Regions from separate parts of the Ensifer sp. ENS07 genome, predicted to be linked through region 2. Evidence: predicted binding sites of a transcription regulator. Region 2 holds the regulator's gene; each other region holds the start of a gene.

Region 1 (9,944 bases), on a different contig from region 2:
GAACAGCATCGGCGTCAGTGCTGCTTTGCCTTGAGTGCGGCCAGTCTCGCCTCGATCGCCCGATCGCGATGCAGGCGGTCGAGTTCGTCCAGCTCGGCGCTGTTGCCGTGTTCTCCGCCCGGTACGCCCGTGGCGCGGGAGACGGCGGCAGCGGCGCGGGCGGCACCGTCCACCGGGCTGGGCTTCGCCAGGCCCGAAACCTTGCTCTCGGGGAACTGGGCGATGCTGCGCTTGAGATCGGCGAGCCGCGCCTCGGCCTCGCGGCGGGTGGCAAGCACCGCCTGCAGCGCCTGCTGGCCCTCTTCGAGATCGGTGCGGGCGCCGGCGAGCGCCTTGTCCAGCGCGGCCAGCTGCGATTCCAGGTCGATCTGGCGGGCGACGCCGGCCTTGGCAAGGTCTTCCCGGGCGGCAGAGATGGCGGTGCTGATCTTTTCGTCCAGCTTTTCGAGATCGGCCCCGATTTCGTCGCGGCGGCTGAGGATGCGATACTCCTCGGCGCGTGCCTGGCCGATATCGACCCGGGCCTCTTCGGCGGCCGCGTCGATTTCGCGGAGCGCCTGTTCGACGATCACGATCTTGTTGCTGCCTTCCGCCTTGTCGACGGCGGCATTGGCGAGACCGGCGATCAAGCGGCCCATACGGGATAGGATGCCTTCATTCGTCATCATTTTCTTCTCCGTTCGGTCGGAATGCGTGGTGACGCCAATGTGGATCTGATAGCCGCCTTTCTGTGCAACGAGCTGGGCGGCGAAGATATTCAGAGTGCCCGGCGAATAGCCGGCGACGTCGTATGGGATCGCGACGCGACCACGCACGGTGGCGACGGTCAGATCCGACGGTCCCTTGATTGCGAAAAGCTTGTCGTCCAGCGGCAGCCTTTCGGCATTGGCCTGCTGTCCGCGGTTTGCCGCGAAGTCACGCAGTCCAAGCGTGACCATGCGCGCCGGAAGCCCGGTGCGCTCCCGGACCGTTTCGTAGGCAAGTTCATGCAACGTTACGAGATTGGCGCCCGCCTTTTCGCCGGCGAGTTCATCGAGCATCGCCAGCATGTCGCCGTAGGCAACGAAGGTTTCTTCCAGCGCACGTCTGGCCTCCGCGTCCGGCGCGAGATCGTAGTACAAGATCGACGTGTGGTTGCCCTGAGCCATGAGCAATAACATAAAGCACCACTTTCGTGCTTTCAAGGATTGGCTCAGGTTTAAGTTGCAATTTTCTTCTGCTGAACGCGCGCAACGGTCGCGCGCCGGCAATGCGGGTTGCAGCGGGCGGAAGAGGGGCGCGTTGAAAGCGGACGATGTCCGGCGGGTTCACTCCGCCGCGTTGTTGCGCAACCAGGTTTCCAGCGCGGCAATCACCGAGAGCCGCAGGCTTGCGCCCTTGGACAGGGCGCGGGTGAGGGACAGGTCGTCGCCGGCAAATCCCATCTCGGCCATGATGTCGTTCGCCCGCATCCGGCGGCGATTCATGATCGTGCGGATTTCGGCGATCGTTTCGGGGAGCAGGTAGCGACCGCTGGCAATCGCGGGGGGCGCTGCGAGCGGCGGATCGATATGAGCGTGTGGGGCAAGCCCGTCCGGGCCGCCATTGCTGCTCAGCCACTTGAGGAACGTTTCACGCTCGGTGGGGCTTGCCTTGGTCCAGGAATTCTTGAGCTTGTCGAGGCGCGTGCGCTCGTCCTTAAGCCCTGCCGCGATAAGCGCCTTGCGCAGCGACGGGATGCGGCCGGCGATCAGATCCGCATGGATGTCGGGAAAATCGAGTTTCAGGCGCTGCACGTCCGCGGTTTCGTCGCTCTTGGTTTTCTTCGACATGCTCATTCCCGCGTCGTTCGTCGGCGACATGCTCTAGCGTGCTCGTGCGCCCGGCGCGAGCGAAATAGGTCGCTATCCTCTATCCTTTGTCGGTCGACCCCGTTAGGGAGCGCATGGAGAATAACGCGACGCTGCGTGCTGTGCCCTTCGCCTGATGTCATGCATCCAGCTTTACGCAAGTCCCTTCGCCTATAGTCACCTCAATGGCCGGGATGTGACACGGCGAATGAAGGACAATGATATGTCAAACGATATCGAGCATTACCGCGACCCATCCGACAAGATGGTTGCCCTCTATCTCGCGAACAATGACGGCGACGAACTGACCGATGTCTTGGTCGCCGCGCTTGAAGATGCCTTCCGCATCCTCCGTGACGAGATCTCCGGCGAAACGATGCATTGAGCGGAGCGCGTCTCCTCCACGAACTATTTTTCGAACGTAATCCGCCATCGGTTGCGAATCGAATCAGGGATGTCCTGTTCTGACCGGGTTCCAATCGGCGACGCGTCGGATGTCGGGAGAGTTCGCGGCCACGTATCGCTTGCGCTAGGGGAGGCGCACAAGCATGACATTTTCTATCTGGCATACGGTCATAGCGCTGCTGATTATCGGCGTACCGGTCTGGCTGATCCTTCGGGCGACGACGACTGCCGAACCGGCCTGCTTGCAGGCCGGTGTTTCATTCGATGACCATCGGGCGCGCCGTTCAAGCTTGCTGAAGCAGCGCTTCGGCTGAAAGGGCTGACGCCAGTACGGTCGCATCGGTTCCGTTTCTCCCAACCAGCATCAGTCCGGCCGGCCGCACAAGGCCCGGCATCGGCAGGGTGATAGCGGTGAGATCGAACTGGTTGGCGACCTGGCAGTTGCGCAGCAGCAGGCTCTCCACGCGGTCGTATTCCGCCGCGTCGGTGTCGACGCTTGCGATGGACACGGCCGCAATCGGCGTCGTCGGCAGTGCGATGAGATCGTAGGGCGAGAGCCGCTCGTCCATGGCGGCAGCGAGCGCATGCCGGGTTTGCAGCAGGGCCGAGATCGTCGCGTCGGGCACCAAAAGGCGGCGGCGAAGCGAGAACTTGACCCTTTCGTCGACTGGGACGGCCGCATCACCCAGCCATCCGGCGTGGATACGGCTTGCCTCCAGGCCCGCAATCGAGCCGATCCGCGTCGCTTGGCCGAGCTTCTCGATCAAGTCATCGATGGTGCAGTCGACGATCTTGGCACCCGCTTTGGCCAGTCGGTCGAGGCTTGCCGCAAAGGCGTCGGCGACTTCGGGGGAGAGGTCTTCAAACAGCCTGCCACGGGGGATGCCGATACGAAGATCTGCGACAGGACGGGCGACAAGCGGCCTTGGCTGCTCGCCGGCCATCACAGCATCGGTCGCCGCACAATCGGCAACGGTCCGGGCGAGCGGCCCGAGCGAATCCAGAACCGGCGAGAGCGGAAAGGCGCCATCGAGCGGGATGCGGCTGGCTGTCGGCTTGAAGCCGACGATGCCGTTCAGCGCCGCGGGGATGCGGATCGAGCCACCGGTATCTGAACCGATGGCAATGTCGCAGGTGCCTTCTGCCGCCGACACGCCAGCGCCCGAGGACGAACCGCCGGGGATCAGGCTTTCGTCGGTGGCGTTGCCGGGTACCGGGTAGTGCGGATTGAGGCCGACGGCCGTAAACGCGAATTCGGTCATATGCGTCTTGCCGATAATGACCGCACCGGCAGCACGCAGCCGCTGGACAACGAGCGCGTCTTTTTGGGCCGGCGGCGCGTCGCGCCGGATGATGGAGCCGGCAAGCGTCGGTTCGCCGGCGATATCCAACAGGTCCTTGATTGAAACGATCTTGCCGTCGAGCGGCCCAAGGCTGTCCCCCGCCTGCCGGCGGCGGTCGGCCGCGTCTGCCTCGCTCCGCGCGCGCTCTTCGTAGAGCCGGACAAAAGCCTTTTGCTCGTGCCGACGATTGTTGAGCCGGCTCAGGATCTGTTCCAGGCGGTCGCGGACGGAGACGTTGGCGGCATGGGACACGATGATCACCTGTCGATTTGTGAGGCCACCGAACGGAGGCAGGAGGCGGGTTCGTTGCCCGGATTCACCAGGGCCAACGCTGATCGCCTTTGATAACAGCATTGGCGGAGTTTGCCATCGTCCCATTGTCGCCGCGGCCAGCTCCGGCCTTCACCGAACTGTCGCCAAACCGTTCAAATAGTTTCATGCGCCTGTTACGTCGCTGACACCCAGATGACCAAAGGTCCGGCACGCGCGGTGGCGCTGCCGAATCGGAGGTCTGTTTGGCCGATATCCTCAAGACGCTTTCGAGGCGTTCTTTCCTGCTTTCCGCCGGTGCCGCGGGCTTCGTGGCCTCATCCGGTCTTGCGACACCCTTTTATGCACGCGGCTACGGCCGGCCGGAATTCATTCACGGCGTGCAATCGGGCGATGTCGATACGTCCTCCGGCATGATCTGGACACGGGTGGATCGCCCGTCGAAGGTGTCGGTCGAATACTCGACCACCGAGAGCTTCTCTAACCCCCTTCGCCTTTCCGATCTGACGGCGACGCCGCAGACGGATTGCGCGATCAAATGTTCGCTCGACGGGCTGCTGCCGGACCAGGATATCTTCTACCGCTTCACCGCCACGGATCTCTACGACGTCAACCGCGTCTCCGCGCCGGTCACCGGCCGGTTTCGCACCGCCCCCTTGCGCAAGCGCTCGATCCGCTTCGTCTGGTCCGGCGACACGGCCGGGCAGGGCTGGGGCATTGATGATGTCGGCATGAAGACCTATTCGACCATGCGCCAGCACGAGCCGGACTTCTTCATTCATTCCGGTGACACGATCTATGCCGATAACCCGATCCCCGACGAGATAGCGCTACGTGATGGCGGTGTCTGGAAGAACCGGGTGGTGACGCACGAGAAGCGCGACGTCGCTCGCACGCTGGAAGAGTATCGCGGCCAGTGGAAATACAATCTGCTCGACGACCACGTGCGGCAACTCAACGCCGTGTGCCCCACATTCTATCAATGGGACGACCACGAGGTGCTGAACAACTGGTCGGCCTCGACCGACCTGCGCGACGACGCGCGCTATCCGGAAAAGGATGTTGCCGTCTATGCGGAGCGGGCGGCGCGGGCGTTCCACGAGATGACGCCGATCCGCATGCCGGCAACGCAGCCCGGCCGCGTCTTCCGCAAGATCGGCTATGGTCCGTTGCTCGACGTGTTCTTCGTTGACCTCAGATCCTATCGCGGCGCCAACCAGGGAGAAGACGGCGGCGGCGCCCTGTTCGGCTGGCGGCAGGTCGACTGGCTTAAGCGCGAACTTGCTGCCTCGCGGGCCACCTGGAAGGTGATCGCCTGCGACATGCCGATCGGTCTCGTCGTCTGGGACGATTACACCAACCGGCGCGGTTCGGACGCGATCGCCAATGGCGACAACGGCCCGCCCGCGGGGCGCGAACGCGAATTTGCCGATCTCCTGCGCTTCGTCCGCGACAACGGCATCGACAACCTCGTCTGGCTGACGGCGGACGTGCACTACACCGCCGCGCATCACTACGATCCGGGGCGCGGCGCATTCAGGGATTTCACGCCGTTCTGGGAGTTCGTGTCCGGTCCACTGCATTCCGGCACCTATGGGCCGAAGGAGCTCGACATGACCTTCGGGCCGGAGGTTCGTTTCATCAAGGCATCCGGCGGCGGCATCGACCAGAACCTGCCGCCATCGGCTGGTCTGCAGTTTTTCGGCATCGTCGATATCAACGGCCAGACGCAGCAGATGACGGTGCGGCTGATGGACCGGCAGGACCAGGAACTCTGGCGCGTGACGCTCGATCCGGCCGCAATTGCATGAGGAATTCGGTCGCGGCCAACAGCTTTGCAAACGGCGTTCGTGAGACCCCTGACGAGTGCAAACCCATGGCCTACCGGCATTTGAACACGACGCTCATGCGCGCGCCCCCCTTTCGCAATCGCAAAAAAACCTGTATGAGCGCGACCATTGAAAAAGCGGCGTGGCCCATCGGGGCTTGCCCTGAACCTTCCGAGACGAAAAATGAGCATTCGTAACATCGCGATTATCGCGCACGTCGACCATGGGAAAACGACCCTTGTTGACGAGCTCCTGAAGCAGTCGGGCTCGTTCCGCGAAAACCAGCGCGTTGCCGAACGCGTCATGGACTCCAACGACATCGAAAAAGAACGCGGCATCACCATCCTCGCCAAGGCGACTTCGGTCGAGTGGAAGGGCGTGCGCATCAACATCGTCGACACCCCTGGCCACGCCGACTTCGGCGGTGAAGTCGAGCGCATCCTGTCGATGGTGGACGGTGCCATCGTTCTCGTCGACGCTTCCGAAGGCCCGATGCCGCAGACGAAGTTCGTCGTCGGCAAGGCGCTGAAGGTCGGCTTGAAGCCGATCGTCGCGATCAACAAGATCGACCGTCCGGACGGCCGCCACGAAGAAGTCATCAACGAAGTCTTCGACCTCTTCGCCAACCTCGACGCCTCTGACGAGCAGCTCGACTTCCCGATCCTCTACGGTTCGGGCCGCGATGGCTGGATGAACGTCAACCCGGAAGGTCCGAAGGACCAGGGCATGGCGCCGCTGCTCGACCTGGTGCTGCAGCACGTGCCGGAGCCGACGGTTGCCGAAGGCCCGTTCCGTATGATCGGCACGATCCTCGAAGCCAACCCCTTCCTCGGCCGCATCATCACCGGTCGCGTTCACTCGGGCACCGTCAAGCCGAACCAGGCCGTTAAGGTTCTCGGCCAGGATGGCAAGCTGCTTGAAACCGGCCGTATCTCGAAGATCCTCGCCTTCCGCGGCATCGAGCGTCAGCCGATCGAAGAAGCGCAGGCAGGCGACATCGTTGCGATCGCCGGCCTTACCAAGGGCACCGTCGCCGACACCTTCTGCGATCCGTCGGTCGCCGAAGCGCTGACCGCGCAGCCGATCGACCCGCCGACCGTCACCATGTCCTTCATCGTCAACGACAGCCCGCTTGCCGGCACCGAAGGCGACAAGGTCACGAGCCGCGTCATCCGCGACCGCCTGTTCAAGGAAGCCGAAGGCAACGTTGCGCTGAAGATCGAAGAATCCTCGGAAAAGGACTCCTTCTTCGTATCGGGCCGCGGCGAACTGCAGCTTGCGGTTCTCATCGAAACCATGCGTCGTGAAGGCTTCGAGCTTGCCGTTTCGCGTCCGCGCGTCGTCATGCACAAGGATGACAACGGCCAGATGCTCGAGCCGATCGAAGAAGTCGTGATCGACGTCGACGAAGAGCATTCGGGCGTCGTCGTGCAGAAGATGTCCGAGCGCAAGGCCGAGATGGTCGAACTGCGTCCGTCTGGCGGCAATCGCGTCCGTCTGGTGTTCTTCGCTCCGACCCGCGGCCTCATCGGCTACCAGTCGGAACTTTTGACCGACACCCGCGGCACGGCGATCATGAACCGCCTGTTCCACGCCTACCAGCCCTACAAGGGCGAGATCGGTGGTCGCGTCAACGGCGTTCTGCTTTCGAACGACGCCGGTGAATCGGTTGCCTACGCGATGTTCAACCTGGAAGACCGCGGCCCGATGATCATCGACGCCGGCGAGAAGGTCTATGCCGGCATGATCATCGGCATCCACACCCGCGACAACGATCTCGAAGTGAACGTGCTCAAGGGCAAGAAACTCACCAACATGCGCGCTGCCGGCAAGGACGAAGCTGTTCGCCTGACGCCGCCGATCCGCATGACGCTCGAGCGCGCGCTCTCCTGGATCCAGGACGACGAGCTGGTCGAAGTGACGCCGAAGTCGATCCGTCTGCGCAAGCTGCACCTCGACCCGAACGATCGCAAGCGCTTCGAAAAGGCCCGCACGGCTGGCGCTGCCTGATCGATCCTGATCGATCCTACGACTTTCAGAAAAACCCCGGAGCGATCCGGGGTTTTTTGCTGTGTGTGCCACCGATGGGCGACTTGCGGATAAAGTTAAAAAGGCGTTAACCTTCCATTGGGTGCCGTTAAAGTTGCCTGTGGGTTAACGCAGGCTGGCAACCGGGCGGGATTCCTGTTCGCCTTGTGTGTGTTTAGAGTCGCGAGTCATGAAGACTGTTTCGATAGAGATTCGGCCCGGAGAGCCGCAGGAAGCGTCGGCAATTGCCGATGTGCACCGCGTTTCGTGGCTGCAGACCTATGGCGGTCTCATTCCCCATCGTCCGCTCGTTCAGATGGTCAATCGCCGTGACGAGACCTGGTGGCGCAAGGCGACCCGCGGTCCTGCCACGCTGCTCGTCGTCGACGTCGCCGGAACCATCGCCGGCTATGCAACGCTCGGCCTCAGCCGCGCCAAGGCCCTGCCGCAGGAAGGCGAGATCTACGAGATCTACCTGAGGCCGGAATACCAGGGCATCGGCCTCGGGCGCATTCTCTTCGGCGAGGCCAAGAGCCTGCTGCGTTCGCTCGGCTGTCGTGGCCTCGTCGTCTGGTGCCTCGAAGACAGCGAGCATGCCTACCAGTTCTTCCAGGGTGCCGGCGGCACCGATATCGCCGAAGGCATGGAAGATTTCGGCGACAAGCACCTGAAGAAGGTCGGCTTCGCCTGGAACTAGGCCCGACGCCTCCGCGACACTGAAATCAAAGACTTACTCAGGCAGTTCGTTGTTGGGATCGGCCGCCTTGTCGCCCCGCGTGCCGTGATAGGCGGGCTTGTCGACGCCGCAGCGGAAGGTCGGTGCCACCTCGTCGGCGATCTTGCGGGCGAATGCATTCGTATCGGGATTGGCAAGCGCATCGACATAGCCGGCGACGCAGCCCTTGCCGTCATCCTTCTCGGCCACCTTGGAAATGACGAGCACCTGCCCCTGAAGTGCAGGAACCGAAGCGCCGGACGCGTCCGTGTTCTCGATGAACCAGCGCAGGATCGTCGCTACGGCCTTGCCATCCTTGGCAACCCGCCACTCCACGGTCGTGCCGGCGTGGTTGAATGGAATGAAACTCTCGAAAGCGTCGTCGGCATAGCGCTGGTTCAGGTGACCGAACGAGACACTCTGGCGGATGTCGGCTTCCTTGAAGCGAACGGGATAGTCCGCATGTCCGGGGCAGGTCATCAACGCGTACATGCCCTCTTCTTCGGCGATCGTCTTGCACTTGTCGCGGCCGATGTCGGTATAGACGCTCTCATTGGCCAAGACGGGGCCGGCGGACAAAAGCACCAGCGCCAGGCATGCAACCCTTCCGTTCATACGAAACTCCCTCAAACGCGATTGGCAGACCTGTAGAGGTCGATGGGCAGGCGCAAAACGACCGGTTGAATCTGCGCTACGGACGAAAGTTATGTTGCATCGCGGCATGTTTCCCTTTATCCGACGGGCAAACTTCTCAAACCGACCCTGGAGTAGATCCATGCGCATCGACGCGATTTCCATCGGAAAGAATCCACCAGAAGATGTCAACGTGATCGTTGAGGTTCCCGTCGGCGGCCATCCGATCAAGTACGAGATGGACAAGGAAGCCGGCACGCTGGTCGTCGACCGCTTCCTCTATACGCCGATGACCTATCCGGGCAACTACGGCTTCGTGCCGCATACGCTCTCGGACGATGGCGATCCGATCGACGTTTTGATCTGCAACACCCGTCCGCTGGTTCCGGGCTGCGTCATCAATGTGCGCCCGATCGGCGTGATGATGATGGAAGACAATTCCGGTCAGGACGAGAAGATCATCGCCGTTCCGTCGGGTCACCTAACGCAACGCTACGACAAGGTTCACGAATATACCGACCTGCCGGAAATCACGCTGAAGCAGATCGAGCACTTCTTCGAGCACTACAAGGATCTGGAGCCCGGCAAGTGGGTGAAGATCTACGGCTGGAAAGATGCTTCCACCGCCCGCCAGTTGATCAAGGAAGCCGTCGAGCGCGCCAAGGGCGCCAAGTAAGCTCTATCTGCCGGCCAGTTCGGCAAGGCGTTTCATCAGATCCTCCGGGTCGCTCTCGATCCGGAGGATTTTTTTGCGCTGCGTTTCGCCTGAGATGAGGGAGAGCTTGCTCTTGGCAAGCCCGAGCGTCTTGGCAAGAAAGGCAAGCAGTGCCTGATTGGCCTTGCCTTTCTCCGGGACCGCGCGGACGCGCACTTTCAGATATTCTTCGCCATC
Region 2 (9,944 bases):
GCCGCTGGGTGGTCGAGACGCTGGCGCCGAAATACGGCATCGAGTGCACGCTGGTCGACGGACGCGACCTCGCCAACTGGGAAAAGGCGATCCAGAAGAACACCAAGGTCTTCTTCCTCGAAAGCCCGACCAACCCGACGCTCGAAGTCATCGACATTGCCGGCGTTGCCAAGCTCGCCAACCAGATCGGCGCCAAGGTCGTCGTCGACAACGTCTTTGCGACGCCGCTCTTCCAGAAGCCGCTGGAACTCGGCGCCCATATCGTCGTCTATTCCGCCACCAAGCATATCGACGGTCAGGGCCGTTGCCTCGGCGGTGTCGTGCTTTCCGACAAGGAATGGATCAACGAGCACCTGCACGACTACTTCCGCCACACCGGCCCGGCGATGTCGCCGTTCAACGCCTGGACGCTGCTGAAGGGCATCGAGACGCTGCCGCTACGCGTGCGTCAGCAGACGGAAACGGCCCGCCGCGTGGCCGACTTCCTGGCAGAACAGCCGCAGGTCGCCAAGGTCATCTATCCTGGCCGCAAGGATCATCCGCAGGCCGACATCATCGCCAAGCAGATGACCGGCGGATCGACGCTCGTCGCCTTCGAACTGAAGGGCGGCAAGGATGCAGCCTTCGCGCTGCAGAATGCGCTGGAGATCGTGCGCATCTCCAACAACCTCGGCGACAGCAAGAGCCTGATCACCCATCCGGGAACGACCACGCACAAGAACCTGACCGACGAGGCCCGCGAAGAGCTCGGCATTTCCGCTGGAACCGTGCGCTTCTCGGCCGGCATCGAGGACAGCGACGATGTGGTGGAAGATTTCGCCCGCGCGCTGAAGGCCGTGAAGTCCTGATTTTACGAAGACACGGCCGCCGTGATCAACGGCGGCCGACGCCGCTTGCCGGCCATCACGAGATGGTTTCCGGCGGCGCGGCGCCAAGGTGCCAGGCACGTTTCACCCGCTCGATCGCGTCAGCACGGCCATCCGTCCCATCATGGGATCGCACAATCTTGCCGTTATTCTTGACGAAACCATCTTGCTGTAGAATACCCTGAAAGACCTGAAGCAAGGTGATGCCCATGTATCGCGCTTTGACCCGCGACATAGAAGTTACGGTGGAGCCGTACTATCTCGAAGAGCAGTCGGATCCCGATGACGGCCGCTATGTCTGGGGCTATCGCATCGTCATCTCAAACCACTCGGACGCGTCCGTGCGGTTGATGACGCGCTACTGGCACATTACCGATGAGAACGGGCAAGTCGACGAGGTCAGCGGTCCGGGCGTCATCGGCGAGCAGCCGCTGCTCAATCCCGGCGATACCTATGAGTATTCGTCCGGATGCCCTCTGGATACGCCCTCAGGCGTCATGTTCGGCCACTACAGCATGGAATCGGAAGGCGGAGAGACCTTCAACGTTGCCATCCCCGCCTTCTCGCTCGATTCACCCGGGCTCGTGCGCACCCTGAACTGAAGCGCGTCCTTCGGACTAGCGTCGCTCTAAATCGCGGCCAGTCGGCCGGAAGCGCCCGCTACTGCGGGCGCACCTCGCTTGCTTCGAAGCGATAGGTCGTCGAGCAGAACTCGCAGGTCACCTTGACTTCGCCATCGTCGATGGTGCTTTCGAGGTCGTCCGTGCTCAGGTTGGACAACACCGACTGAAGCTTCTCGCGCGAGCAGCTGCAGCGGTCGTAGACCGCCTGCGGTTCGTAGACGCGGACGCCGCGCTCGTGGAACAGGCGATAGAGCAGCCGCTCGGTTCCGACCATCGGATCGGTCAACTCGTCCATGTCGATCGTTTCGACCATCACCTTGGCTTCGGCCCAGAGATCGTCGTCACCGAACGCGCTTTCACCATCATCACCATCACCGCCGGAAAGGTCGGGCTGGCGCATGCGTTCCGGCGCTTCCGGCAGGAACTGGGCGACCATGCCGCCGGCGCGCCAGCGATGGCGCGGCTTGCCGTTTTCGTCGCGATCGAGAAGCTCGGCCACGCCAAGGCGCACCTTGGTCGGGATCTGCTCCGACTGTCGGAAATAGACGCCGGCGATTTCTTCCAGCGTCGCTCCGTCGAGCGCAACGATCCCCTGGTAACGCTGGGTATGGGCGCCCTGGTCGATGGTGAAGGCGAGCACGCCCTTTCCGAGCAGCTCGTGCGAAAGGGTCCGGCCGTCCTTTTCGGCAGCGGCAAGCGCTTCCTGATCGTAGCGGGCATAGGCGCGCACGCGATCCGGCGTCGAGAAATCAGCGACCACCAGATCGACAGGGCCATCGCCCTGAGTCTGGACGATCAGCTTGCCTTCAAACTTCAGCGAGGTCCCGAGCAACACGGTGAGTACAACGGTTTCAGCAACCAGACGCGCGACCGGAAGCGGATAGTTGTGGCGCTCGAGGATTGCGTCCAGCATGGGGCCGAGCTGCACGGCGCGGCCGCGCACGTCGAGGCCTTCCACCTGGAAAGGCACGACGTGATCGTCACCGGCAAAGTCGAACTCACCAAGCCCTGGCGTCATGTCAGTCATGTCTTGCTCCTTGCCTTCAGCCACCAAGCTGCACCAGAGATATTGCTATCCCCGCGCAACGTGCTCGCTGTCTCAGTTGATCCCGCGATAAACGGATTGTCCACCAGGTATGTGCCGCCGCCATAGCAACGCACCACCTCGACGGTTGCGCGCTCACTACTTTCAGGAGCGCCCGTATGCCGCCTAAATCGTGTCGCACGTGGACAATGTCAAGTGCGGTGAACACGCCCCTATATGGCGCACGCTCGGCGGAGCGCACTGAAGCCTCTTCGCCGTCGCGCGCGACCGGGCAGCCGGCTCAGACGAGCCCCATGCACCAGGCAATGACCGACTTCTGTGCGTGCAGCCGGTTTTCCGCCTCGTCGAAGACCACCGACTGCGGGCCGTCGATGACCTCGTCGGTGACCTCTTCGCCGCGGTGCGCCGGCAGGCAGTGCATGAACAGCGCATCGGAGGCCGCACGCTTCATCAGCGCTTCATTGACCTGGTAGGGCTGGAAGACGTTGTGCCCGCGGGCGCGATGTTCCTGGTTCATCGAGATCCAGGTGTCGGTCACGACGCAATTGGCGTCGGCGACGGCCTGTTCGGCGTCATGACACAAAAGGACCTCGCCGCCATTGTTGCGCGCCCAGTTCAGGAACTTGTCCTGCGGCTCGGAACCGAGCGGCACGGCCATGTTCATGCGGTATCCGAAGCGGGCAGAACCTTCGATCAGCGAATGCAGCACGTTATTGCCGTCGCCGGTCCAGGCAATCGTCTTGCCCTTTACCGGACCGCGATGCTCCTCGAAGGTCAGGATATCGGCCATGATCTGGCAGGGGTGCGTATCGTCGGTCAGGCCGTTGATGACCGGGACCGTCGCATGCTCGGCCAGTTCCAGAAGGCGGCGATGGTCGGTGGTGCGGATCATGATGGCGTCGACGTAACGCGAGAGCACCTTGGCCGTGTCGCCGATCGTCTCGGCGCGGCCGAGCTGCATTTCGGTGCCCGACAGAAACAGGGTTTCGCCGCCGAGCTGGCGCATGCCGACATCGAAGGAAACGCGGGTGCGGGTGGAGGGCTTTTCGAAGATCATCGCCAGCATCTTGCCGGCGAGCGGCTTCTCGGCAGTTCCGGCCTTGGTCGCCGCCTTTCGGACGCGCGCATCGTCGATGATCGTCCGGAGGTCGGCGGCCGTCATGGCCGAAAGATCGAGAAAATGTCTGGTGCCTGCCATCGTACTCGGTTCCTGTCTGAAAAATCGGTCCCTGGTGCGGCACGCTATCCACGTGCCCGCACGAAGGTCATTCTAACGCCTTAGTCGTCCCTGGGTCGCTACCTTCAGGCCGCGGCGTTGCCGCTTGCCTTGCGAACCGCCTCGGCGGCGCGTTCGATACGTGCGAGCCCCTCGCGCGCCTCTTCCGCCGTCACGGTCAGCGGCGGCAGCAGACGCAGCACATTTTCGCCCGCCGGCACGGCCAGGAGCTTTTCGCCGCGGATTTCCTTCAGCAGATCGGCCGAAGGGCCCTTCACCTTGATGCCCAGCATCAAACCGTCGCCGCGGATGTCCTCGATGACATCAGGGAAACGGTCCTTGAGCGACGCAAGGCCCTGGCGGAAGACCAGCGCGACATCGCGCACATGCGTCAGGAATCCGTCGGCCAGAACGACGTCGAGCACGGCGTTGCCGACGGCCATGGCCAGCGGGTTGCCGCCATATGTGGAGCCATGCGTGCCCGCCACCATACCAGATGCGGCTTCCTCAGTCGCGAGGCAGGCGCCGAACGGGAAGCCACCGCCGATACCCTTGGCGACCGCCATGATATCCGGACGGATATCCGCCCATTCATGGGCAAACAGCTTGCCGGTACGGCCGACGCCGGTCTGGACCTCGTCGAGGATCAAGAGCAGGCCGAACTCGTCGCAAAGCGCGCGCAGTTCCTGCATAAATTCCTTGGTCGCCGGACGGATGCCGCCCTCGCCCTGGATCGGCTCGATCAGGATCGCTGCGGTTTCCTCGGTGATCGCATTCTTGACCGCGGCGATGTCGCCGAACGGAACCTGGTAGAAGCCCGGCGCCTTCGGCCCGAAACCTTCGATGTATTTCTGCTGACCACCGGCGGCGATCGTCGCGATCGTGCGGCCGTGGAAGGCGCCTTCGAAGGTGATGACGTGGAACTTCTCCGGGTGGCCCTTGGAGAAGTGGTAACGCCGTGCCGTCTTGATGGCGCATTCCAGCGCTTCCGCGCCCGAATTGGTGAAGAAGACCTTGTCGGCAAAGGTCACTGCCGTCAGCCGGCGGCCGAGGCTTTCCTGGCCCGCAATTTCATAAAGGTTGGACAGGTGCCAGACCTTGTCGGCCTGCGCCTTCAGCGCCTCGACCAGGTGCGGGTGCGCGTGGCCGAGCGAGTTCACGGCAACGCCGGCACCGAAATCGAGATAACGCGTGCCGTCTTCAGCGATCAGCCAGGCGCCCTCTCCTCGCTCGAAACGCAACGGCGCGCGCATGTAGGTATCGTAAAGCGGCGTGGTTGCAGTCATGCGAGGCTCTCCTTCACTCCAGATCGACATCGATCCCGCGCCTCACGCGGGCCGATAAAAATCAAAAATGCCGCCTTTCGGCGGCGCAGGCACTATTCCCATTTCGCGCTGCAATGTCAACAAAACCAAGCCTTGCAGCGCAACATGAAGGGTCGATTCCTGGCAGCAGAAAAATCGTCCGGGAGGGCTTGCAAAAATGCAACGCTGGCCGAGCAAGTTGGGGAAAACTACGAAATCGATTCGGCCTGATTCCCGGGACTCTTGCCACAGAGTCCAGCGGTCAGTACGTTAACATTCAATTACTAGACGCATGCGGCGGACCTAGTCACCAAAAGAGTTATCGCGTTTGCAACCCCGGGGTTTAGCCGGGGTGCGGTGAGGGATTCTGCCATCCCCAACGCTGAGAACGGAGAGTGCAGAAATGAACTGGACTGACGAGCGGGTGGAGAAACTGAAGAAGCTTTGGTCCGAGGGCCTGAGCGCAAGCCAGATCGCGGCGCAGCTCGGCGGCGTCAGCCGTAACGCTGTCATCGGCAAGGTTCACCGCCTGAGCCTGCCAGGTCGCGCCAAGGCCGGCGGCAGCACCACGACAGCAGCCCGTCCGAAGCGCCCGACTTCGGCACCGCGCGCACCGAACTACGCTTCGCGCGTTTCGACCCGCCCGGTTGCACGCGCGGCCGGCGCTGTCGTTCTCAAGGAAGAAATCGAAGTCGATCTCGTTGCCGAGCAGGATTTCAGCACCCGCACCGACGTTGTCGTGCCGATGTCGCGCCGCCTCGAGCTGACCCAGCTCACCGAGCGCACCTGCAAGTGGCCGATCGGCGACCCGCTGAAGGAAGAGTTTCACTTCTGCGGCAACGATTCCCCGGAAGCCTCGCCTTACTGCACCTTCCATGCGCGGCTGGCCTACCAGCCGTCGGGGGAGCGCCGCAGGGCCCGCTGAGAAGCTGGACGGCATCAATAAAAAAGGGGCCGATCGGCCCCTTTTTTTCTTGGCGACTTTCAGACCGCTCAGCTTTCGAGCGAATAGCCGGCGCCGCGAACGGTGCGGATGACGTCGGGCATGTTCGAGAAGTTCAGAGCCTTGCGCAGACGACCGACATGCACGTCGACGGTGCGCTCGTCGACATAGATGTCATGCCCCCAGACGCCATCCAGAAGCTGCGAGCGAGAGAAGACGCGGCCCGGCGAGGACATGAGGAACTCCAGAAGACGGAACTCGGTGGGGCCGAGGCGCACTTCGCGGCTGCGGCGATGAACGCGGTGGGTCTCGCGGTCGAGTTCGATGTCGCCGCAGCGAAGCAGCGTCGACAGCACCTCGGGCTTTGCCCGGCGCAGCATCGCCTTGACGCGCGCCATCAGCTCCGGCGTCGAGAAGGGCTTGACCACGTAGTCGTCGGCACCCGTCGCCAGACCCCGGACGCGCTCGCTTTCCTCGCCGCGCGCCGTCAGCATGATGATCGGCAGACGTTCGGTCTCCGGACGCTGGCGCAGCCGACGGCAAAGTTCAATGCCGGAAACACCGGGCAGCATCCAGTCGAGGATAAGCAGGTCGGGCAGCCGCTCCTGAAGCCGGATCTCCGCCTCGTCGCCCCGCAGGATCGTATCGACGTCGAAGCCCTCGGCTTCCAGATTGTAACGCAGCAGAACGCTCAGCGCCTCTTCGTCTTCGACTACGGCGATTTTTGGCAACATCAGGTAACGTCTCCTTACCGCGGGCGGCCTTTGGGCTCATCGGCCCGGCCGGCGCTCAGACACTCTAAATCTGGAGCACATCCGCCGTTTTCAAAGGCGGGGCGAAAACCGCATGCTTCAGATACAGGAATTCGGGGCCGCGACCGAAGCCGCGACCGGATCAGATTTCAAAGGGCATGCATGCTTACGGCGCGCTTGGCGCTCAGTCGTTGACCGAGCCCAGCGTCGACGTAGTGTCATCCTTCGGACGCTCGCCTTCCGGCTGAGCACCCGTCGCCATGTAATAGATCGTCTCAGCGATATTGGTCGCGTGGTCGCCGATGCGCTCGATGTTCTTGGCGCAGAACAGAAGATGCGTGCAGGGCGTGATGTTGCGCGGATCTTCCATCATGTAGGTCAAGAGCTCGCGGAACAGCGAGGTGTAGATCGCGTCGATCTCCTCGTCACGCTCGCGGATGCTGTTGGCCTTTTCCGGCGAGCGCGAGGCGTAGACGTCGAGCACTTCCTTGAGCTGGACGAGAGCGAGCTCTGCCAGATGCTCGAGGCCACGGGCGAGCTTGCGCGGAATGCCGGAGCCGGCGACCGCGATCACGCGCTTGGCGGTGTTCTTGCCAAGGTCGCCGACGCGTTCCAGATCGGAGGCGATGCGGATCGACCCCATGATCTCACGCAGGTCGGCGGCGACCGGCTGACGCTTGGCGATCGTGACGATCGCCTTCTCACCGATCTGGCGCTCGGCGTCGTCGAGGACGGTGTCGTCCGAGATCACCTTCTGTGCGAGAGCCAGGTCGGAGTTGACCAGCGCGCGAACGGACTCGGCGACCATCTGTTCGGCGAGGCCGCCCATCTCCGAGATGCGGCGCGTCAGGTACTTCAGTTCTTCGTCATAGGCGGACATGATATGCATGGACATGATCGTCGATCCTTACGGGCGCTTTGCAGTTACTGTTGCAGCCTTATGCGGCCTCAGCCGAAGCGGCCCATGATGTAATCCTGGGTGCGCTGGTCATCCGGATTGGTGAACATCTTGTCGGTGTCGTTCTCCTCGACGAGATTGCCGAGGTGGAACATGGCGGTGCGCTGCGAAACGCGGGCGGCCTGCTGCATCGAGTGGGTCACGATGACGATCGTGAAGTTCGTGCGCAGCTCGTGGATGAGCTCTTCGACCTTGGCGGTCGCGATCGGATCGAGAGCCGAGCACGGCTCGTCCATGAGGATGACTTCCGGGCTGACGGCGACGGCACGCGCGATGCAGAGACGCTGCTGCTGACCACCGGAAAGGCCGGTGCCGGGCTCCTGCAGACGATCCTTTACCTCGTTCCACAGACCGGCCTTCTGCAGGCTGGTCTCGACCACCTCGTCAAAGTCGGCCTTGGTGCGGGCAAGTCCGTGAATCCGCGGGCCGTAGGCGACGTTGTCGTAGATCGACTTCGGGAACGGGTTCGGCTTCTGGAAGACCATGCCGACGCGGGCGCGCAGTTCGACGACGTCGATCGTCGGGTCGTAGATGTCGTCCTCGTCGAGCGTGATCTTGCCGGTGACGCGGCAGTTCTCGATCGTGTCGTTCATGCGGTTCAGCGTGCGCAGGAAGGTCGACTTGCCGCAACCCGAAGGACCGATCAGCGCCGTGACCGTGTTCTCGCGGATGTTGAGGTTGACGTCGAAAAGCGCACGCTTCTCGCCGTAATAGACCGACACATCCTTGCCGATCATCTTGTAGGGCACGGTGTTCATTTTCTGATCCAGAGCCTTCTCGACTGCTGCTTCTGACATGATGTTCATAGTAATTACCTCACTACCAGCGGCGCTCAAAGCGACGTCGCAACAGAATGGCTCCAAGGTTCATGACGACCAGGAAGATGAGAAGAATGATGATTGCGCCGGAGGTGCGCTCGACGAAGGCGCGCTCCGCCTCATTGGCCCACATGTAGATCTGCACCGGCAGTGCCGTCGACGGTTCCATCGGCGAACCGGGAAAATCGACGACGAAGGCGACCATGCCGATCAGGAGCAGCGGCGCGGTTTCACCAAGCGCGTGGGCAAGACCGATGATGGTGCCGGTCAGGATGCCCGGCATCGCCAGCGGCAGCACGTGGTGGAAGATGGTCTGCATCTTCGACGCACCGAGACCGAGGGCCGCCGAGCGGATCGACGGCGGGACCGCCTTCAACGCCGCACGGGTGGCGATGATGATCGTCGGCAGGGTCATCAACGTCAGCACGAAGCCGCCGACGACGGCTGCCGAGCGCGGCATGCCGGCGAAGTTGATGAAGACGGCGAGACCCAGGAGGCCGTAGACGATCGACGGAACGGCCGCGAGGTTGTTGATGTTGACCTCGATCAGGTCGGTCAGCCGGTTCTTCGGCGCAAACTCCTCGAGGTAGATCGAGGCGGCGACGCCGATCGGAAGCGACAGCACCAGCACGATCAGCATCATGTAGAGCGAGCCGAGGGCAGCGACGCCGACGCCTGCCGCTTCGGGACGACTGGAGGCGCCGAAGGTGAAGATGCCGGTGTTGAAGCTCTTCTTCAGGATGCCGGCGCTCGCCAGCTCGTTCATCCAGGTCACCTGCTGGTCCTTGACCTTGCGCTTGCCCTCATCGACCGAGAGATCGATCTGGCCCTTGAAGGCGGAGTCGATGTTGGCCTCGGCCAGCAGCGTGACAGGAACCGTCTTGCCGATGATCGACGGGTCGGCGGCGACCATGTCGCGCAATAGCGTGCGGGAGCTCGCGGAAACCATGTCGGTCGCCTGCTTGACCTGCGGCCGCTTGGTGGCGTCGATGCCGAGCTGCTTGACGAGCGCGTCGCGCACCAACAGCGGATAGTTGGCGGTCATCAGCACCTTGCCGTCGGTCGCGCGTTCGCCTTTGGGGTCGATGACCTTTTCGGTGAATTCGATCGGCAGCGTAATCGTCGTCTGCTGGAATGCGGTGTAGCCGTTGGAAAAGACGGTCCACAGCAGCAATGCCAGGAAGAAGAGACCGGTGCTGATCGCGGCCATGCCGTAGAAGCGGAACCGGCGTTCGGCAGCATAGCGACGCTTGATGCCGATATCGCGCTTGGCGGATGCGGGACGGGCGGAGATCCGGACGGTCGGGGAAGCGATGTCGGTCATTCGTACTGTTCCCGGTATTTGCGCACGATGTAGAGCGCGTAAATGTTGAGGCCGAGCGTGATGACGAAGAGCGTGATGCCCAGTGCAAAGGCCAC
Region 3 (9,944 bases), 410 kb from region 2:
AGCGCCATCAGCGCCCAGCAGCAGCCGACGCAATAGAGCCCGTGCCGCACACCGAGGCCGAAGGCGCCGCCCGCTTCCCGACGAAAGCCGCCGTGGGACTGGATGAAAAGCAGCGGCGCCTGGCATTGACTGAGACAGCGATCCTTGAGCGGCGTGAACTGGAACAGGCCGACAGCAATCAGCACGATGCCGCTGAGGACCGCACTGGCGCTTGCAAGCGCCGGCGTGAGCAACAGGGCGCGATCGAGCAGCCATTGCCCGAGAACAGCGACGAGCGCGAACAGGATCCAGGCCGACAGATAGCCGGCGGCAAAGAAACCGGTGGCGGCAAAGGGCTTGCCCTGTTGGGCGGCCTTGCGGCCGACACGGGCATAGAGCAGGATCATCGGCGTCGCCGACGGCACCATCATGCCGACCATCATTACGGCCCACATGACGAGGGCATAGGCGAAGGTCGTGGCGGACCAGGGAGCGGCAACCGCGCCCGCCATCGATGCCATGGCGCCCTGCTGTGCCCCCATGGTCATGGGCTTGTCCGCCGGCATGTCCATGGGCATATCCATGTCCATGCCGGAGCCCATATCCATGCTGGCTGAAGGAGCCGGGGGAACAGCCATGTCCATGGCCGACGCCAGCCACAGGATGTAGAGCCAGCTGATCGCCGTCAGGGTGACCAGCGCCGCCACGACGATGACGCGGTCACGTCTAAGCAGGGTTTCGAGCGCCGTGTCTCCCATCGGCGTCAGTGGATCACGCCGCTTTCGGTCAAATGCATCCGGGCGAAATGGGCATGCGAATCCGCAAGCGCCAAAGTCAGCGGCCCTTTCGTATCGGCCCATCCGCGCCCGACTTCGCAAATGTCGTATTCGAAGCCATGGGGGAGATTGATGCGCGCCTGATGGGCGGCGCCGGTCACGGGATTGAGGATCGGCTCGCCGCGTGCGGCGATCCAGCCCGGCACGTTCAGCCGCGCCGTTCGGGCGCCAACATCAACCTCGAAATCGATCTCGGCAAAGACCGGATCGTGCATGGTTTCGAAGGTGGTTGCGAAGACCTGGAAGAAGGTCGCGCCGGGTTCGGTATCCTCGCCACTCATAATGCGCAGCAGCGCGCCGCGCTGTTCGTCCGATGCGCGGCTGTCGACGATCGGCACCACCTGCCCCCTGCCCTCATGGATCGCGCCCGGCCAGGCGGCGATCAGGCCGCCGCGAAGCCCATCGAGCCGCGTGTCGCCGTGATAGCCTTCCTCGATCTCGAAGGCGCCGACAGCGCTGCAATGGCCTTGGGTCGGCAGAGCGTTGAACTGGCAGGGGCAGCCATAGGCGCAATTGCAATGAATGAACTCACGCCCCTTCATCATCCATCTGACACTCGTCATCGTCTCCTCCTGAGATCTGATCGGTGTTCGTCTCGCGGTTCCCCGCAAACAGATGCCTTTTATTAGAATAGAAAAATATACTCTTCTCCGCCGCCGATGCCAACGGCAGGCGATGGGCAAAGGCGGGAACACGACAGCGCCGCGGGTCGGTCGGACCCGCGGCGCTTGGATGATCAGGTTTCGAGCTCTTTATCGGTGTCCGTCCTAGAGCGTCGCCATGCCGCCATCGACGATCAGTTCGGCACCGACGGTAAAAGTGGCTTCGTCCGAAGCGAGGAAGACCACGGCCTTGGCGATCTCGCTCGCATCGCCGAAACGGCCAAGCGGGATCTGCGCGGCGATCGCATCAACCACTTGCTTGTTTTGTTCGGGCGTCGGGGCGTGGCCGTCATGGAGCGGCGTGCGGATTGGGCCGGGGCTGACGGCATTGACCCGGATGCCGCGGCCGACGAGTTCGCCGGAGAGCGTGCGGGCCAGCGACAGCAGGCCCGCCTTGGTCAACGCATAGACGCTGGAGGTCGGCATGCCGATATGGGCGTTGATCGAGGTGTTGAGCACGACCGAGGCGCGCTTGGAGAACACGGGCAGCAGTGCCTGGATCAGGAAGTACGGGCCCTTGACGTTGATGGCGATCGACCGGTCGAAGCTCGCCTCGTCCCACTCTTCGATCGGCTGCAGCTTGGCGATGCCGGCATTGATGAACAGGATGTCGAGCGTGCCGAAGGCGGCACGGATCTTTTCGGCAACGGCCGCCTGGCCGGCGACATTGCCGGCATCGGCCTCGATGATGAGCGCAGCCTCGCCAAGGACGGATCGGGCTTCGGCGATGTTCTTCGGATTGGTGCCGGTGACGGCAACGCGTGCGCCTTCGGCAATGAACTGGCGGGCGGTTTCGAGACCGATGCCGCTGGTGCCGCCGGTGATGAGTGCCGTCTTGTTCTCCAAACGTGACATGATGAAATCCTCTTGCTGGGTTGAGAAGGAGGCCGGTTCGATTGGCCGTCCTTCGATGCCCACAGATATGGCGGAAAACTGTCGTTCGGATTAGTCTCCCAATTGTGGAACTCGAATTCGGAAAAGCCGAACGATGATGAAGATCGAAGGAATAGCTGCCTTTGTCGCCGTGGCCGAAGCCGGCTCGATCAGCGAGGCGGCACGTCGCCTACGGCTGTCGAAATCCGTCGTCAGCGAAAGAGTGGCAGAACTGGAGCGCGGGCTCAACGCCACGCTTCTCCACCGCACCACACGCAAGCTGACGCTCACCGAGGATGGCATCGCGTTTCGCGAGCGCGCCATCCGGATTGTCAGCGAAGTGCAGGCGGCCGCCAGCGATCTTGCCGAACGCCGCGGGCTGCTGACGGGACCGCTTCGGATCGCGGCCCCCGTCAGCTTCGGCCGAAGGCATCTCGGTCCGGCGCTCTATCCGTTCTTGGCCCAACACCCGGAGATCGAGCTGACGCTTGACGTCGACGACCGACGGGTCGATGCCGCCTCCGAGGGCTACGACGCGATCGTGCGCCATGGCGCGATCGCCGACTCACGGCTGGTCGTGTGGAAACTTGCGAGAAGCCGGCGCCTGCTGGTCGCCGCGCCCGACTATCTCGACCGGCACGGCACGCCCGCGTCGCTCGCCGAACTCGAGGGCCATCGCGGCATCTTCTACACCAACCGGGGTGCTGCCGACTGGCGTTTCGAAGGTCCTGGCGGTGCGACAGTCGTACGGGCGCGCCTGGCGCTTGGCATGAACAATGGCGACATGCTGCACGATGCCGCCGTCGCCGGGCTCGGCATCGCGCTGTTGCCCGCCTTCATCGCCGGTCCGGCCGTGCGCGAGGGGCAACTGAACGAGATCGACGTTGGGCTCAGCCCGGAGCCGGAGTTCATCTACATGGCGCATCCGGAGGGCCGGCGCGCCTCCACCAAGCTCAGAGCCATCGCCCAGCACCTGAAGGAAGCCTTCGGCGATCCGCCCTATTGGGATCCGTGACGGCTCCGCAATCCCGGCACAATCGTTGCGGGTGACGGTATCGCGCCGATCGCCGATCAAGTCTTGACCAAGGCTTGACCGAAACCGGCTGGCATCATCAGCGCATCCCCTGACAACCGAAAATTGGATTCCTATCCTTCATGCGGAACCGCTTTCTGAACTGGATCGTCCTCATGGCGCTTGGCACCAACGCTCACGCAAGTCCGCTTCCCGCTCCCACCGACGCAGAAATTCGGGAGATCCTGGCCGACCGGATCGACAAGCAACAGCAGTCGATCGGCATCGTCGTCGGTATCATCGATGCCAATGGCCGGCGCATCATCGCCCACGGCCATCCGGCCAAAGGCGACCCGCGCCCCGTCGACGGGCAGACCGTGTTCGAGATCGGCTCGGTCACCAAGGTCTTTACCGCGCTGCTGCTGGCCGACGCGATGGAGAAAGGCGCACTCAGCCTTGGCACACCCGTCGCCACGCTTCTTCCCGAGAGCGTGATCATGCCCGAGGACAAGCAGACGCCGATCACGCTCGGCGACCTCGCAACGCACATGTCCGGCCTGCCGCGATTGCCCAGCAATCTGGTGCCGGCCGACATGAGCAATCCCTATGCCGGCTACGACGCGGCGAAGCTCTATGCTTTCCTCTCCAGTCACAAGCCGCAGCGCCGCCCCGGCGTCGGGCATGAATACTCCAATCTCGGCGCCGGGCTTCTCGGCCACGCGATCGCCTTGAAGGCCGGGGTCTCCTATGAAGACCTCGTCGTCAGCCGTATCGCCGTTCCCCTCGGCATGAAGGACACGGCGATCACGCAGCAGCCCGACTGGGCCGAACGCCGGGCAACGGGCCACGATGCGGCCATGGAGCCGGTGAGCGATTGGGATCTCGACGCGCTGCAGGGTGCAGGCGCCCTGCGCTCGACCGTGGACGATCTCCTGCTTTTCCTTGAGGCGGCCATGGGAAAGACGGCATCGCCGCTCGCTCCCGCCTTCAGCACGCTGCTGTCGACCCGACAACCGCTCGGCAACGGCGATGGCGACCAGCAGGCGCTCGGCTGGGTCGTCTCGGGCAAGGGCGACGAGCAGTTCATCTGGCACAATGGGGGAACCGGCGGCTATAGATCCTTCGTCGGCTACCGTCCGTCGACGGGTGTCGGCGTGGTCGCCCTGTCGAATGCGTCGACCGACGTCGGCGTCGACGACATCGGCCGCCATCTGCTCAATCGCAACGCGCCGCTTGCGCCGCCGATCGTCAAGCGCACGGCCATAGTGATCGACCCGGCGCGCTATGATGCCTATGTCGGCACCTACAGGCTGGCGCCCGACTTCGAACTCACGATCTTTCGGGATGGCGATAGTCTGTTTGCCCAGGCGACCGGGCAGGACCGGCTCGAAATCCTTCCGGAGGCCGAGCACCGCTTCTTTACGAAGCTCATCGATGCCCAGATCAGCTTCACGCTCAAAGGCGACCGTGCCGAAAGCCTGACCTTGCACCAGGGTGGGCAGAGCAGCCCTGCGCCTCGGGTCTCGAAATGACGGGCGCCTCCCGCCTGCTTATGAGGGCGGGAGACGATTTCCAGATCGATCAGAACAGCAGATCGATGGTGAAGTAGGCGAGCGCCGAAATCGCCGCTGCGGCGGGCATGGTGATGAACCAGGCAATGACGATATTGCCGGCAAGCCCCCAGCGCACGGCCGAAACGCGACGCGCAGCACCAACGCCGATGATCGCTCCGGTGATGGTGTGCGTCGTCGAGACCGGGATGCCGAGCCAGGTGGCGGCAAAGAGCGTGATCGCTCCGCCGGTCTCGGCGCAGAAGCCCTGCATCGGATTGAGCCTGGTAATCTTCGAGCCCATGGTGTGGACGATGCGCCAACCGCCGAACAGCGTGCCGAGCGCGATCGCCGCCTGGCAGGTGATCACCACCCAGAACGGCACATAGAACTCCGAGCCGAGATAGCCTTGCGAGTAGAGCAGCACCGCGATGATGCCCATGGTCTTCTGCGCGTCGTTGCCGCCATGGCCGAGCGAATAGAGCGAGGCCGAGACGAACTGCATGACGCGGAAGGTGCGGTCGACGGCAAAGGGCGTCTGGCGCACGAAGATCCACGAAACGATCAGCACCAGCATGAGCGCCAGGAAAAAGCCGATCGCCGGCGACATGAAGATGGCGCCCACGGTCTTCAAAAGGCCGGTCCAGACGATCGAACTGAAACCGGTGCTCGCAAGACCGGCGCCGACGAGGCCGCCGATCAGCGCGTGCGACGAACTCGACGGGATGCCGAAGAGCCAGGTGACGATGTTCCAGACGATCGCGCCGATCAGCGCCGAGAAGATCACCAGCGGCGTGACGATGCCGGGATCGATGATGCCCTTGCCCAGCGTCTCGGCCACGTGCAGGCCGAAGAACAGGAAGGCGATGAAGTTGAAGAAGGCCGCCCACATGACGGCATATTGCGGCCGGAGCACCCGTGTCGAGACGATCGTCGCGATCGAGTTGGCTGCGTCGTGCAGACCGTTCAGGAAGTCGAAGAACAGCGCGATGCCGATCAGCCCGACGAGCAACGGAAAGGCGAGCGTCGCATCCATCAGACGTTCTCGATCACGATGCCGCTGATTTCATTGGCGACGTCCTCGAAGCGGTCGACGACCTTTTCGAGCTCGCCATAGATCTCGCTGCCGATGATGTAGGCCATCGGGTTGCTGGCGCCGTGGCGGCGGAACAGGTCCTTGAGGCCCTGTTCGTGCAGTTCGTCGGAACGGCCCTCGATGCGGGTGACCTCTTCGGCGATCGCGATCAGGCGGTCGTGATTGGCGCCGATCCTATCGAGCAGCGGAATGGCCTCGGCGATCAGGTGCGCGGCCTTGACGACCGTGGTGCCCATTTCGCGCATGCCGGGATCGAAGCTCTTCTGCTCGTAAAGGCGGATCGTCTTGACGGTCTTGTGCATCATGTCGATGGCATCATCCATCGACTGGATCAGATCCTTGATGTCGCCGCGGTCGAAGGGCGTGATAAAGGACCGGCGCACGGCCAGCAGCACCTCGGCGGTGATGTGGTCCGCCTCATCCTCGAGCGCGACGATCCGGTCGCAGTGTTTTTCCAGATCGTCGCCGCCAGCGAGAACCTTGTCGAGCGCATCGGCAGCACCGACGACGGTGCGCGAATGTTTTGCGAAGAGGTCGAAGAAGCGATCCTCGCGGGGAAGAAGTTTGCGGAACCAGGCCAGCATCACACGTATATCCATCTGTGGATTGTCATGCGGCTGTCATATTTCACTAGGTCCTTTATGAAAAGCACCGAATCAAAGGGGTTTGTCGCCTTTCCCCTGTCGATATCGGCCTATCTTGCACGATATGGCGACGCGTCCCATTTCGCCTTGCCTTGGCAGGCGCTTTCGTCCTAGCTGCGCCCAACGTCGAATCCGGACTGCCGATGCCAAACAAGGTCTTTCTCAACCGCCTGAAGCTTACGGAGTTCCGCAACTATGCGGCCCTCTCGCTTGAGCTCGATCAGCGCCATGTGGTGCTGACGGGGGAGAACGGCGCCGGCAAGACCAACCTCATGGAAGCCGTCTCTTTCCTTTCGCCCGGCCGCGGCCTCAGGCGCGCAGCCTATGCGGACGTGACCCGGGTCGGTGCCGGCGACGGGTTCTCGGTCTTTGCGGAAGTCGAGGGCATGGAGGGAACCGTCGAGATCGGCACCGGGACTGCCGGCGTCACGGAAGGGCAATCCCGGCGGCTGCGGCTGAATGGAACACCGGCAGCGACCGTCGACGAACTGACCGATCACCTGCGCGTTCTCTGGTTGACGCCATCGATGGACGGGCTCTTTACCGGGCCTTCGGCCGACCGGAGACGGTTTCTCGACCGGCTGGTGCTTTCGCTCGATCCGGAGCATGGCCGGCGCGCCAGCGAATTCGACCGGGCGATGCGCAGCCGCAACCGGCTGCTCGGCGAATTTCGCCCGGACCCGGCCTGGCTGACGGCGATCGAGCGCGAAATGGCAGGTCTCGGCGTCTCGATGGCGCTGGCACGGCAGGAAATGCTCGGTCTGTTGACGGCGCTCGTCGAGCGCACTGTCGACGAAAACGTCTTTCCGTCGGCACGCCTGGCGTTGTCGGGCTTTCTCGACGACGAGGGCCATCGTCCGGCCTATGATCTGGAAGAAGAATATCTGACGATGCTGCGTGATGGGCGTCCGCGCGACGCCGCGGCGGGACGCACGCTCGACGGGCCGCACCGGAGCGACCTGCTCGTGCGTCACCGCGAGAAGGACATGGAGGCAGCACGCTGCTCGACCGGGGAGCAGAAGGCGCTGCTCGTCGGCCTGGTGCTGGCGCATGTGCGCCTCGTCGGCGACATGACCGGCCACGCGCCGATCCTGCTGCTCGACGAGATCGCCGCCCATCTCGACGTCAACCGGCGCGCCGCTCTGTTCGATCTCGTCGACGGCCTTGGCGGCCAGGCCTTCATGACCGGGACGGACCAAGCGATGTTCAAGGCGCTGGGCGAACGCGGCCGCTTTCTGACGGTTTCGCACGGCAGTGTTACGGGATAAGCAGAGGTCACCGAGGAGGATTTTGCCATGACCGGTGAGGACAAGCTCGACCAATCGGAGATCACCCGCTACGCCCGCCATATCGTGCTGCCGGAGATCGGGGGTGCCGGGCAACAAAGGCTGAAGGCGGCCCGTGTGCTGGTGATCGGGGCCGGCGGGCTCGGCGCTCCAGTGCTCGTCTATCTTGCCGCCGCCGGCATCGGCCGGATCGGCATCGTCGACGACGATGCGGTCGCGCTTTCCAACCTGCAGCGGCAGATCATCCACCGCACTGAAGACATCGACCGCGCCAAGGTCGAGCGGGCCGCCGAGGCGATCACCGCCCTCAACCCGCATGTCGGCGTCGACGAACACAGGCTCAGGCTCAACCCCGACAATGCCGAGGCGCTTTTCCGGCAATATGACCTGGTGATCGACGGCTCGGACAATTTCGATACGCGCTATCTCGCCGCCGATACGGCGGCAGCGGTCGGCATTCCGCTGGTGACCGGCGCCGTCGGCCGCTTCGACGGATCGCTGACGGTGCTGATGCCCTACAGCGCCGGCGCCGATGGACGGCCGAACCCCTCCTATCGCGATCTCTTTCCCGAGCCGCCGCCGGCCGGTGTCGTGCCCTCCTGCGCGGAGGCCGGCATCGTCGGCGCGCTGACTGGCGTCATCGGCACCTTGCAGGCGATGGAGGCAATCAAGGTGATCGCCGGCTTCGGCGAACCGCTGGTCGGACGGCTGCTGATGTATGACGCGCTGACGGCACAGTTCAACACCATCCGCTATCGCCGCAGAGCATAGGCCGACCATGGTGCAGATCTTTCGCATCGACGAAGCATTCGACCGCTACGAGGAACTGCTGGCGCTGATCCTTGGCGCCTTCTCCTACATGGACGGGCGGATCGACCCGCCGTCGTCGGCGCATGCGTTGAACATCGAGTTGCTCCGGCAGAAGATCGTTGACGAGATCGCCTTCGGCGTCCGCGACGGCGAAAGGCTCGTCGGCTGCATCTTCTGCAAACCGGAGGACGATTGCCTCTATATCGGCAAGCTTGCCGTCGCGCCTGAGACGCAAGGAAAGGGTATCGGTCGGCTGCTGCTCGCCGAAGCGGAGGCGACGGCGCGTGCGCTGAAGCTGCCGGCGCTGAGGCTCCTCACCCGCATCGAACTCATCGACAATCACCGCGCCTTTGCCGCCTGGGGCTTCGTCCAGAGCGGCTCGATGTGCCATCCCGGTTTTACCCGGCCGACGGCGATCGAGATGCGCAAGACACTTTAGCTTCCGGGCTTGAGCGAACCGGATGGACGGCCGCACGGCGCTTTCGCGTTCAGTCGCGGCCCGGAAGCACGCGGTCCGGTGGTCGGTGGCCATCGAAGAAGGTGCGGATGTTGATCACCACCTTCTCGCCCATGTCGATGCGGCCCTCAAGCGTCGCCGAGCTCATATGCGGCAGAAGCACGACCTTGCCCTCACCGGCAAGCTTGATCAGCTTCGGATTGACGGCCGGTTCGTTCTCGAAGACGTCGAGGCCGGCGCCAGCGATCTTGCCTTCGCGCAGCGACTTGATCAGCGCCGTCTCGTCGATGATGCCGCCGCGGGCGGTGTTGACGATGTAGCTGTCCGGTCGCATCAGCGCCAATCTCCGTGCCGAGAGCAGGTGGTAGGTCGCCGGCGTCGACGGGCAGTTGACCGAGACGATATCGACGCGGGCAAGCATCTGGTCGAGGCTGTCCCAATAGGTCGCCTCCAGCATCTCTTCGGTTTCCGCCTTCACCCGGTGGCGGTTGTGGTAGTGGATCGAAAGGCCGAAGGCCTTGGCGCGGCGGGCGACAGCGGTGCCGATCCGGCCCATGCCGACGATGCCGATGCGCTTGCCGGCAATGCGCCGGCCGAGCATCCAGGTCGGCGACCAGCCAGCCCATTCGCCTTTGCGATCGGTCAGGATCTGCGCACCTTCGGCAAGCCGGCGCGGCACGGCGAGGATCAGCGCCATCGCCATGTCCGCGGTGTCTTCGGTCAACACGTTCGGCGTGTT

Evidence for each region. The regulator PhoB, encoded in region 2, activates phosphate uptake and scavenging genes when phosphate is short. The targets are predictions, from matches to a motif close to TGTCATNNANCTGTCAT.
Region 1: the regulator PhoB is predicted to act here: its motif matches at 4,011-4,027, upstream of IB277_RS31735 (alkaline phosphatase).
Region 3: the regulator PhoB is predicted to act here: its motif matches at 6,616-6,632, upstream of IB277_RS15130 (DUF47 domain-containing protein).

Annotation. Positions count from the first base shown of each region.
Region 1 is NZ_JACVBE010000015.1:169,126-179,069, reverse strand. Features, by position in the region: gene IB277_RS31765 (OB-fold-containig protein) at 1-9, opposite strand, end outside; gene IB277_RS31760 (PspA/IM30 family protein) at 15-1,160, opposite strand; gene IB277_RS31755 (hypothetical protein) at 1,308-1,811, opposite strand; gene IB277_RS31750 (hypothetical protein) at 2,053-2,214, shown strand; gene IB277_RS31745 (hypothetical protein) at 2,378-2,548, shown strand; gene IB277_RS31740 (amidase) at 2,519-3,829, opposite strand; gene IB277_RS31735 (alkaline phosphatase) at 4,093-5,658, shown strand; gene typA (translational GTPase TypA) at 5,860-7,686, shown strand; gene IB277_RS31725 (GNAT family N-acetyltransferase) at 7,895-8,401, shown strand; gene IB277_RS31720 (hypothetical protein) at 8,435-9,034, opposite strand; gene ppa (inorganic diphosphatase) at 9,195-9,728, shown strand; gene IB277_RS31710 (DUF167 domain-containing protein) at 9,732-9,944, opposite strand, start outside.
Region 2 is NZ_JACVBE010000004.1:457,111-467,054, reverse strand. Features, by position in the region: gene IB277_RS17195 (O-succinylhomoserine sulfhydrylase) at 1-848, shown strand, start outside; gene IB277_RS17190 (hypothetical protein) at 904-1,077, opposite strand; gene apaG (Co2+/Mg2+ efflux protein ApaG) at 1,076-1,468, shown strand; gene IB277_RS17180 (Hsp33 family molecular chaperone) at 1,527-2,516, opposite strand; gene argF (ornithine carbamoyltransferase) at 2,815-3,732, opposite strand; gene IB277_RS17170 (aspartate aminotransferase family protein) at 3,837-5,036, opposite strand; gene IB277_RS17165 (GcrA family cell cycle regulator) at 5,458-5,979, shown strand; gene phoB (phosphate regulon transcriptional regulator PhoB) at 6,048-6,731, opposite strand; gene phoU (phosphate signaling complex protein PhoU) at 6,934-7,647, opposite strand; gene pstB (phosphate ABC transporter ATP-binding protein PstB) at 7,698-8,513, opposite strand; gene pstA (phosphate ABC transporter permease PstA) at 8,527-9,849, opposite strand; gene pstC (phosphate ABC transporter permease subunit PstC) at 9,846-9,944, opposite strand, start outside.
Region 3 is NZ_JACVBE010000004.1:50,253-60,196, reverse strand. Features, by position in the region: gene IB277_RS15160 (DUF2182 domain-containing protein) at 1-737, opposite strand, end outside; gene IB277_RS15155 (DUF1326 domain-containing protein) at 743-1,378, opposite strand; gene IB277_RS15150 (SDR family oxidoreductase) at 1,583-2,332, opposite strand; gene IB277_RS15145 (LysR family transcriptional regulator) at 2,466-3,365, shown strand; gene IB277_RS15140 (serine hydrolase) at 3,506-4,894, shown strand; gene IB277_RS15135 (inorganic phosphate transporter) at 4,944-5,948, opposite strand; gene IB277_RS15130 (DUF47 domain-containing protein) at 5,948-6,592, opposite strand; gene recF (DNA replication/repair protein RecF) at 6,796-7,920, shown strand; gene IB277_RS15120 (molybdopterin-synthase adenylyltransferase MoeB) at 7,948-8,709, shown strand; gene IB277_RS15115 (GNAT family N-acetyltransferase) at 8,720-9,187, shown strand; gene IB277_RS15110 (D-glycerate dehydrogenase) at 9,237-9,944, opposite strand, start outside.